DNA from 2 places in the Streptomyces sp. TS71-3 genome. Region 1 is predicted to be linked to the other one. Evidence: riboswitches for the same ligand, from Rfam matches in the RefSeq annotation. Region 1 holds a riboswitch; the other holds the start of a gene.
What was found. Region 1 has a riboswitch for glycine ahead of gcvT (glycine cleavage system aminomethyltransferase GcvT). Riboswitches for the same ligand answer to the same signal wherever they lie in the genome.
Positions count from the first base shown of each region.

Region 1 (5,410 bases):
TGGGAGGTGCCCCCACGACACAGCCCCGCACCCCTTCGGGCGCGCCTTTATGTGGGGTCGTCCCCGGCCCACCCAGGGGCGCGGGGAACTGCGCGACGAGCCACGAGGCCGTGAGATCGCCACCAACCCAAGGGGGCAGTTTCTGTCGTGTCCGGACCACCTGTCGGTGGACGGTTGCTCGCGCAGTTCCCCGCGCCCCTGAGCGGGCCGGGGCCCAGCCCCGCCGTGGAAGGGGCCCGGCCCGCTAGGAGCCCTCGCCCACTCCCGGGTACAGCGGGTGCCGCGCGGCCAGCGCGGCCACCCGGGCGGCCAGGGCGTCCCGGGCCTCCGCCCCGAACGCCGGCTTGAGCGTCTCGGCGATGACGTCCGCGACCTCGCGGAAGTCCTCGGCCGTGAAGCCGCGGGTGGCCAGCGCGGGCGTGCCGATGCGCAGGCCCGAGGTGACCATCGGGGGACGGGGGTCGTTCGGGATGGCGTTGCGGTTGACCGTGATGCCCACCTCGTGGAGGCGGTCCTCGGCCTGCCGGCCGTCCAGCTCGCTGTTGCGCAGGTCCACCAGGACGAGGTGGACGTCCGTCCCGCCCGACAGGACGGAGACGCCTGCCTCGGCGACGTCCGCGCTGTCCAGGCGCTCGGCCAGGATCTTCGCGCCCTCCAGCGTGCGCTGCTGGCGCTCCTTGAACTCCTCGCTCGCCGCGATCTTGAAGGCGACCGCCTTCGCCGCGATCACATGCTCCAGCGGCCCGCCCTGCTGGCCGGGGAAGACCGCGCTGTTGATCTTCTTGGCCAGCTCGGCGGTGGACAGGATCACACCGCCGCGGGGCCCGCCCAGCGTCTTGTGGGTGGTGGTGGTCACCACGTGGGCGTGCGGGACCGGGTTCGGGTGCAGTCCGGCCGCCACCAGGCCGGCGAAGTGCGCCATGTCGACCATCAGATAAGCGCCGACCTCGTCCGCGATCCGGCGGAACGCCGCGAAGTCGAGCTGCCTCGGGTAGGCCGACCAGCCCGCCACGATCAGCTTCGGCCTGGTCTCCTTGGCCTGCCGCTCCACCTCGGCCATGTCGATCCGGCCGGTCTCGTCGTCGACCTGGTAGGCGACGACGTCGTAGAGCTTGCCGGAGAAGTTGATCTTCATGCCGTGGGTCAGGTGGCCGCCGTGCGCCAGGTTCAGGCCCATGATCGTGTCGCCGGGGTTCAGGAGTGCGAACATCGCGGCGGCGTTGGCCTGTGCGCCCGAGTGCGGCTGGACGTTGGCATGCTCGGCGCCGAACAGCGCCTTCACGCGGTCGATGGCGATCTGCTCGACCACGTCGACGTGCTCGCAGCCGCCGTAGTAGCGGCGGCCCGGGTAGCCCTCGGCGTACTTGTTGGTGAGCACCGAGCCCTGCGCGGCCATCACGGCCACCGGGGCGAAGTTCTCAGAGGCGATCATCTCCAGCGTCGACTGCTGGCGCCGGAGCTCGGCGTCCACGGCGGCGGCGACGTCCGGGTCCACCTCGTGGAGAGGTATGTCGAGAAGCGAGTGAGGCGAGTGAAGCGACATCACGGTCCCTAAGCGGTTGTCCGGGCATTTCCCGTCTGAGCGGCCCGCCGGACGGCCCGGCGGCGGTGCGCGGGCGCCCGGCGGCGGTGCGGGGCGCCCCGGCAGCGGTGGCGGTGGGTCAGCCGGCCGAGAACTCGGTGTACTCGTCGGCGGAGAGCAGGTCGTCCGGCTCTCCGCTCACGCGCACCTTGAACAGCCAGCCGCCCTCGAACGGCGCGGAGTTCACCAGCGAGGGGTCGTCGACCACGTCGTCGTTGACCTCGGTGACCTCGCCGCTGATCGGCGAATACAGATCGCTGACGGACTTGGTCGACTCCAGCTCTCCGCAGGCCTCGCCCGCGCTGACCGAGGAGCCGACCTCGGGGAGCTGGGCGTAGACGACGTCGCCGAGCGCGTTGGCCGCGAACTCGGTGATGCCGATCGTCGCCACACCGTCCTCGGTGGGCGACACCCACTCGTGCTCCTTGCTGTAGCGAAGCTGCTCGGGGTTGCTCATGTGGTGAATTCTCCTGTACGCGGGGGAGTGCTTGTGAACGGACCGTCTTGCGATGCGAGACGGAGCGGATGGACCCGGCCATGATCGCGCCGGGCGGGGGCGCGGCCCGCGGCGGACACGGGCCCACGGGGGCGTGAGGGGTGCAGCTCTGCGCCCCGGATCACTTCTTCCGCTGGTAGAACGGCAGGGCCACCACCTCGTAGGGCTCGCGGGCGCCGCGGACGTCCACGGCCACGCCCGGCGTGCCCGGAGCCGCACGGTCCGCGTCGACGTAGGCCATCGCGATCGGCCTGCCCAGCGTCGGCGACGGGGCGCCCGAGGTGACCTCGCCGATCACCGTACCGTCCGCGGCCGCCACCACGGCGTACCCCGCGCGGGGCACCCTGCGGCCCTCGGCGACCAGGCCGACCAGCCGGCGCGGCGGGGCGCTCTCAGCGCGCCGGGCGGCCGCTTCGAGCGCCTCGCGCCCGACGAAGTCACCCTGCTTGTCGAACTTCACCACCCGGCCGAGGCCCGCGTCGAACGGCGTGAGCCGCGTGCTCAGCTCGTTCCCGTACAGCGGCATGCCCGCCTCCAGGCGCAGCGTGTCGCGGCACGACAGCCCGCACGGCACCAGGCCCGCGCCGGCGCCCGCCTCGGTCAGCGCCGCCCACAGCCGCTCGGCGTCGGCGGGCGCCACGAACAGCTCGAAGCCGTCCTCGCCGGTGTACCCCGTACGGGCGATGAGCGCGGGAACGCCCGCGACGGTGCCGGGCGCGCCCGTGTAGTACTTCAGCCCGTCCAGATCGACGTCCGTGAGCGGGGCGAGGATGCCGGGGGAGGCGGGGCCCTGGACGGCGAGCAGGGCGTAGGCGTCGCGGTCGTCGCGCACGGCCGCGTCGAACTCGGCGGCACGCTCGGTGAGCGCGGCGAGGACGGTCTCGGCGTTGGCGGCGTTGGCGACGACCAGGTACTCGGGCGCGGCCTGCCCCGGACCGGCCGCCTGCGACGGAGTGCCCGGCCGGCCCCCGTCGAGCCGGTAGACGATCAGGTCGTCGAGGATGCCGCCGTCCGCCCGGCAGATCATCGTGTACCGCGCGCGGCTCGGCTTCAGGGCGCCGATGTTGCCGACCAGCGCGTGGTCCAGCAGGGCGGCGGCGCCGGGCCCGGTGACGGTGAGCTCGCCCATGTGCGAGAGGTCGAAGAGGCCGGCCGCGGTCCGTACGGCCTGGTGCTCCTCGCGCTCGCTGCCGTACCGCAGAGGCATGTCCCAGCCCGCGAAGTCGGTCATGGTGGCGCCGAGCGAGCGGTGCACCGCGTCGAGGGCGGTGCGGCGGGGCTGGGCGGCGTCGTGCGGCATGAGGGCTCCCGGGTCGGATCAGAGGGTTGCGAGGAAGGACGGGCACGGACGAACGGTGCCGTTCCTCCCCCTCTGTCATCGGAACCTGAGAGGTTCGCCGAGAGCCCGTCTCACGAGGAGACGTCCGGGCGTCCGGGCTTGCACCTTGGGTGGGACCGCCAGGGGCGGCCCGCTTTCCAGAATTGCCTCACCCGCGCGGTATCGGGGCCTGAGAGATTCAAGGGAGGACTTGCTCCTTCGGCGCCCCGGCCGACGGCCGGAGGCTCTCCCGCGCGGATTCGAGCGGCCTGTATGGAGTTGGCGGGCACATCATTGCACGGCGCGCAGGCCATGGCAGTGGGGGCGCTTCAGGGGATTGCAGCGGCGCTCGGCGGAAGCCCGCGCTCCGGGGCGCGGGCGGTGCCGGTCGGCCGGGTGTGACCGGCGGTGGCCCTGCGACACACGCGGAGGACGTGCGCAGACGGGTTCGCGCCAGCCGTCCCATTACCGTTTCTTTGCACTTTGCGGCGGGCAGACCACGTACCAGCGGGCCGGGAGGGCGGCGCCGGGGCAGGCCGGGGGAGGTCCATCATGGAGGGTCCGATCACGGTGCGCGGCGGGCGCGCGGTGGGCGGTGCGGTGGCCCGGCGTGCGGCGCCAGCCGGGCCCGGGGCACTCGTCACGCCCGGTCCGGGCGCCGTCCGCGACCTGCGGGGGCACTCCTGGCGTGGGCCCTGGCGCCTGTCGTTCGCCGCGGGCGACCTCGTCGTGGTCTCCGGTCTGCCCGGCAGCGGCAAGTCCACCCTGATGCGCAGGGCCGTGCGGGGGCACCGCATCGACTCGCAGGACAGCCGCGAGCGCTGGGCGCGGCGGCTGCCCCGGTGGGTGCCGTACGCGCTCTACCGCCCTCTCGTGCGCCTCGCGCACTTCGCGCGGCTGCGTCGTGCGCTGCGTGACGGGGCGGGGCTCGTCGTGCACGACTGCGGGACGCAGGCGTGGGTGCGGTGGTGGCTCGCCCGTGTGGCGGCGCGGCGGGGCGCCGCACTGCACCTGGTGCTGCTCGACGTGCCCGCGGGTGCGGCGCTGGCCGGGCAGCGGGCGCGGGGGCGCGGGGTGTCGTGGTACGCGTTCCTGCGGCACCGCAGGGCCGTGGGGCGGCTCGCGGGGGCTTTGGCAGCCGGCCGATTGCCACACGGCTGCGCGTCCGCGGTCCTCATGGACCGCGCAGCATCCGACGACCTCCACACGATCGAATTCGCCGCGCGCCCCGGCTCCGGTGACCCACTCTGAGGGTCCGCTCCGGCGGTCCCCGGCCCCGGCCGGCGGGTGGCGGATACCTTGCGCGGTTCCCCGCGCCCCGTCCGCGCCTGCGGCGCCTCAGCGCCGCTGAGGGCCCGGTTGTCCTTCATCTCACGCTGGCCGATGGGCCGGTCGCGCAGTTCCCCGCGCCCCTCAAGGCGCCTGCGGCGCACTCCGGCGACAGCACCCCGTCCCGCCCAACCGGCTGCAGAAGGCGCTGGATAAGGGGCGCGGGGGCCGGTGCGAACGACCGGCCACTCAGCGCAGGTTCGAAAGACGCCCAAGACACCGCTGGTCGGTCACCGAAGGGGCCCTGAAGGGGCGCGGGGAACTGCGCGAGCAGCCCACCACCCAGCGCAGGAACCGGAGACATCCGAGTCCACCCCTCCGGGTGGTCGCGGAAGGCGCCGAAAAGGGGCGCGGGGAACCGCGCGACAGGCCGGCACCCCACACCCCCCGGAACGCACCCAAATCACCCCCACCCACCCCGGCGAACCCCCCGGAAGGGAACCCGTACGCAACCCGCCGCCCACAACAAGCGTCACCCCCGCTGACGTCGGGTTAGGGTGCCACCCGCAGCAGCGGAACAATGCTGTGCACGGCGAGCGACCCACCACCCGCAGGCCGTGGGCGAACAGGGCAGGACGCAAGGATTGAGAAGCATGGACATACCGCCACAGGCCATGACCCACCCCCATGGCGGCTGGCCGGCCAACGAGCTCGAAGAGGTGCTGGCCGCCTCCCTGGGCACCCA
Region 1 is NZ_BNEL01000001.1:2,074,127-2,079,536, forward strand. Features, by position in the region: gene glyA (serine hydroxymethyltransferase) at 245-1,543, opposite strand; gene gcvH (glycine cleavage system protein GcvH) at 1,662-2,039, opposite strand; gene gcvT (glycine cleavage system aminomethyltransferase GcvT) at 2,200-3,378, opposite strand; glycine riboswitch at 3,565-3,659, opposite strand; gene Sm713_RS08530 (AAA family ATPase) at 3,949-4,647, shown strand; gene Sm713_RS08535 (enhanced serine sensitivity protein SseB) at 5,319-5,410, shown strand, end outside.

Region 2 (5,410 bases), 3.4 Mb from region 1:
TCCTCACCACGTGTGGAAAACTGCCGCGAAGCCCCTGCGGGCGGCTGCCCGCAGGGCGGAACCGATGGCAGGACCGATCTGATACGGGGGCGGTATGACCGCATCGAGCCGCAAGGCAGAGACCACTCCACAAGGAAAGTTCCCGACCATGTGCCCGCACCGGCCACCGTGCCCGCCGGCGGACTCCGCCGCCCGGGAGGCCGCCCACCCCTTGGCGCACCACCCGGAGCAGGGCTGGAGCCTGCTCTGCAACGGCGTGCTGCTCTTCGAGGACACCGGCGAACTCCTCCCGGACGGGCGGATCATCGCCCCGCACCGGCCGCTCGGCACGGCACAGGTGGTACCGGCCGCGTAGCGGCGGCCGAGGACCCGCGCGCCGGGGCCCGCGACGCACAGGCGCACACGAAGAAGGGGGCCGACCCGGGCGACCGGACCGGCCCCTCTTCTGTGTCCGCGCTCAGTCCTCGTAGGCGTCCGGCGGCGGGCAGGAGCAGACCAGGTTGCGGTCGCCGTAGGCCTGGTCGACACGGCGCACCGGCGGCCAGTACTTGTCGGCCGCGCCGACGCCCGTCGGGAAGACGGCCTCCTGGCGCGTGTACGGGTGCTCCCACTCGCCGCCGATCGACTCCGCGGTGTGCGGGGCGTTCCGCAGCGGGTTGTCGTCAGCGGGCCAGGCGCCGGAGGCCAGCTGCTCGATCTCCGCGCGGATGGCGATCATCGCGTCGCAGAAGCGGTCCAGCTCCGCCAGGTCCTCGCTCTCGGTCGGCTCGATCATCAGGGTCCCGGCCACCGGGAACGACATCGTGGGCGCGTGGAAGCCGTAGTCGATCAGCCGCTTGGCGACGTCGTCCACCGACACGCCGGTGGCCTTGGTCAGGGGCCGCAGGTCGATGATGCACTCGTGGGCGACCAGGCCGCCCGGACCCGTGTAGAGCACCGGGAAGTGGGGCTCGAGACGGCGGGCGATGTAGTTGGCGCTGAGCACGGCGACCTGCGTGGCCCGCTTGAGCCCCTCGGCGCCCATCAGGCGGACGAACGCCCACGAGATCGGGAGGATGCCCGCGGAGCCCCAGGGCGCGGCGGCGATCGGACCGATACCGTTCTCGGGCCCCGCGGCCGGCTGCAACGGGTGGTTGGGCAGGTACGGGGCGAGGTGCTCGCGCACCGCGACGGGGCCGACGCCCGGCCCGCCGCCGCCGTGCGGGATGCAGAAGGTCTTGTGCAGGTTGAGGTGCGAGACGTCGCCGCCGAAGCGGCCCGGCCTGGCGAGGCCCATCACGGCGTTGAGGTTCGCGCCGTCGACGTAGACCTGCCCGCCGGCGTCGTGCACGGCCGCGCAGATCTCGGCGACGTGCTCTTCGAACACGCCGTGCGTGGACGGGTACGTGATCATCAGCACGGCCAGCTGCTCGCGGTGCTGCTCGATCTTCGCGCGCAGGTCGGCGATGTCGATCTCGCCGTCGTCGGAAGTCTTCACCACCACCACGCGCATTCCGGCGAGCACGGCGCTCGCGGCGTTGGTGCCGTGCGCCGAGGACGGGATGAGGCACACGGTGCGCTGCTCGTCGCCGCGGGCGCGGTGGTACCCGCGCACCGCGAGCAGCCCGGCCAGCTCGCCCTGCGATCCGGCGTTGGGCTGGAGGGACACCTTGTCGTAGCCGGTGATCCCGGCGAGCTGGCTCTCCAGCTCCTGGATCAGACTCAGGTACCCCTGCGCCTGGTCGGCGGGGGCGAAGGGGTGCAGGGCTCCGAAGCCCGGCCAGGTGATGGGCTGCATCTCCGTGGTGGCGTTGAGCTTCATGGTGCAGGAGCCCAGCGGGATCATGCCCCGGTCGAGGGCGTAGTCGCGGTCGGCGAGCCTGCGCAGGTACCGCAGCATGGCGGTCTCGGAGTGGTGCTGGTGGAAGACCGGGTGGGTGAGGTACGTGTCGGTGCGCAGCAGCGCCCCGGGCAGGGCGTCGCCGTCCGTGCCGTCCGCGGCGGTGGGTTCCGCGTCCAGCGCGGTGACGTCGGCCACTACGCCGAAGGCGGTCCACACGGTGCCGAGGTGGGCGCGCGTGGTGGTCTCGTCGCAGGCGATGCCGACGTGGTCGGAGTCGGTGAGGCGCAGGTTCACACCGTCTTCCCTGGCGGCGCGCACCACGGCGGCGGCCCGGCCCGGAACCCTTGCGGTGACGGTGTCGAAGAAGGCGTCGTGGACCACCTCGACGCCACCGCGGCGCAGGCCCTCGGCGAGCAGGGCGGCGTACCGGTGGGTGCGCCGGGCGATGGTCCGCAGGCCGTCGGGGCCGTGGTAGACGGCGTACATCCCGGCCATCACGGCGAGCAGGACCTGCGCGGTGCAGATGTTGCTGGTGGCCTTCTCGCGGCGGATGTGCTGTTCGCGGGTCTGCAGCGCGAGGCGGTAGGCCTGGTTGCCGTCGGCGTCCACGGACACGCCGACCAGCCGGCCGGGGAGGTTGCGGGCGTATGCGTCGCGTACGGACATGTAGCCGGCGTGCGGGCCGCCGAAGCCCATGGGGACGCCGAAGCGCTGGGTGGTACCGACGGCGATGTCCGCGCCCAGCTCGCCTGGCGAGCGCAGCATGGTGAGGGCGAGCAGGTCGGCGGCGACGGTCACGACGGCGCCGATCTCGTGAGCCTGGTCGACGAGGGGGCGCAGGTCGCGCACGGCGCCCGAGGCTCCGGGGTACTGCACCAGCACGCCCACCACGCCGCGCTCCGCGATCTCCGCGGGGATGCCGCCGGCGAGATCGGCGACGACGATCTCGACACCGGTGGGTTCGGCGCGGGTGCGCACCACGGCGATCGTCTGCGGGAGGGTGTCGGCGTCGACCAGGAAGACACCGTTCTTGACCTTGCCGACCCGCCGGGACAGCGCCATGGCCTCGGCCGCGGCGGTGCCCTCGTCGAGCAGCGAGGCGCCGGCCGTGGGCAGCCCGGTCAGCTCGGAGACCACGGTCTGGAAGTTGAGCAGCGCCTCCAGGCGGCCCTGCGAGATCTCCGGCTGGTACGGCGTGTACGCGGTGTACCAGGCCGGGTTCTCCAGGACGTTCCGCAGGATCACCGGAGGTGTGAAGGTGCCGTGGTAGCCCAGACCGATCATGGAGTCGAGCACGTCATTGCGCTCGGCGAGGGCCCGCAGCTCATCCAGTACCTCGGCCTCGGTGCGCGCCTCGGGCAGCGGCAGGGCCTCGGTGTCCTTGATCACGTCGGGCACCGCGGCGGCGGTCAGCTCGTCCAGCGAGCCGTAGCCGACCTGCGCCAGCATCTTGGCCAGGGATTCGGCATCGGGTCCGATATGGCGCCGGGCGAAGGGGATGCCCTCTTCGAGCCGGGCGAGCGGGGTGCGGTTGGGGGACATGGTGGGAGGCCTCCTGGTCTGCTGCGACCTGCGAGGGACACCACTGCGGGTGCCCGGACGGCCTCCCCCTCTGTCATCTCGACCTGAGAGCTTCACCGGGGCGCCATGGCGCCCGGCTTGCACCGTCGGTGAGAACGGAGGCCTTGGCGCCCGCTCTGCTTTCCAGAGTGACCTCGTCCGTGCGGTACTTGGGCCTGAGAGTTTCCGGGGAGGATTTGCTCCTTCGGCGCCCCATGGCCATGGCCTGGAGCTCTCCCGCACGGGTTCAGCAGCCAAAGCCAGCCTACCAGCGGGGACCCCGGCAGAACGTTCGAGTGGCCGACGCCCTGAATGTGCCCTTTCGTAGAGATTACGGATGATGTGCAACCACTGGAGGGACCGTGCAGAGCGACATCGATCCGCGCCACCTGATCGGCCGCAAGGCGTTCGACCGCAACGGCACGAAGATCGGCACGGTCGACGAGGTGTACCTCGACGACGCGACGGGCGTCCCGGAGTGGGCCGCCATACGGACCGGATTCTTCAGCCGGGACGCCTTCGTGCCACTGGAACCCAGCCGCCTGGAGGAGGGCATGCTCCGCGTGCCGTTCGAACGGTCGCTGATCAAGGATGCGCCGGACTTCGGCGTGGGCCGCCATCTCTCACCGGCCCAGGAGCTGCAGCTCTACCACCACTACGGCCTCGACACGGCGGCTCCGCCGTCTCCCGAGGACCGTGACTTCGGACGGTTGGCGGGCCAGGACGAGGGGTGAGCGGGGGCGTGCGCCGCTCACCGCGTCACGCATCGCTCGGCAGCTGTCAGGGTGCGCCCCTTCGGTGGCCGGGCTTGCTCGGGGCTACGCCCCGGCCCACTCAGGGGCGCGGGGAACTGCGCGGGCAACCACCAACCCGCCGTTGGTCCGGGGGCGGCGGAACCAGCCCCTTCCGGACAGTGACCGTCACGTGCCGTCCTCGGCCGGCCCGGATCCGGCTCTCGGCCCGGGGCCGGCTTCCTCGCTGGGACCGGCATCGGACCTCGGTCCGGCTTCCGGCTCCGGACCGTCTCCCGGCCCGTCCTCCGCCGGTGCGGCGGGCATCGCCTCCGGCACCAGGGGCAGCGGGTCGGAGAGGGTGAGGTCAGGGTCATCGGTGCTGAACGTGCGGACGCGCCCGGGCCTGGAGCCGGGGGTCTCGAACCGGACGGTCACCCTGCCGATGCCGCTGCCCTGGATCCAGCCGGGCCCGTGCGTGCTGTGGTGCACGTCGTGGCCGGCCGGCCAGCGCCGTTCGGCCGGTGCGGGCGCCGCCTCCGGCTCCGGCTCGGACTCGGGCTGCTCGGGCGCGGCGGCGTGCTCCTCCACCGCCTGCGCGAACAGGTACTCCTGGGTGAAGTCGGCGAGCCCGCTGACGCCCACGCCCAGCAGCCGCACCCCGCCGGTGGTGTCCACGGACTCCAGCAGGTGTGCGGCGGCCTCGCGCACCACCATGGGGTCGTCGGTGGGGCCCCGCAGCGTCTCCGACCTGGTCAGCGTGGAGAAGTCGTAGCGCCGTACCTTCAGCACGACCGTGCGGCCGGAGCGGCCCGCGGCGCGCAGCCGCTGGACGCATCGGTCGGCCAGCCGCTGCACCTCGGTGCGCACCCGTACCCGGTCGTGGATGTCGACGTCGTAGGTGTCCTCCACGGAGACGGACTTCGTGTCACGCTCGGCCACCACGGGACGCTCGTCGCGGGCCAGCGCCATGGCGTACAGGGCGCTGCCGTGCGCCTTCCCGAGCAGCCTGACCATCTCGTCCTCACCGGCCTCCGCGATCTCCCCGACCGTGGTGATGCCGATCCGGCGCAGATGGTCGCCGGTGGCGGGGCCCACGCCCGGCAGGGTGCGTACGGACATGGGCGCGAGGAGCTCCCGCTCGGTGCCCGGCTCTATGAGGACCAGTCCGTCGGGCTTGGCCTCCTCGGAGGCGATCTTCGCCAGCATCTTGGACGCCGCCAGGCCGACCGATCCGGCGAGGCCGGTGAGCGTGCGGATGTCGGCGCGCAGCCGCCGGCCGGTGGCCTGGGCCGAC
Region 2 is NZ_BNEL01000001.1:5,469,711-5,475,120, reverse strand. Features, by position in the region: gene Sm713_RS22325 (DUF5999 family protein) at 149-355, shown strand; gene gcvP (aminomethyl-transferring glycine dehydrogenase) at 458-3,364, opposite strand; glycine riboswitch at 3,537-3,632, opposite strand; gene Sm713_RS22315 (PRC-barrel domain-containing protein) at 3,745-4,116, shown strand; gene Sm713_RS22310 (DNA polymerase IV) at 4,303-5,410, opposite strand, start outside.
Region 2: linked by a shared signal. The riboswitch ahead of gcvP (aminomethyl-transferring glycine dehydrogenase) and the one ahead of gcvT (glycine cleavage system aminomethyltransferase GcvT) in region 1 are both predicted to bind glycine.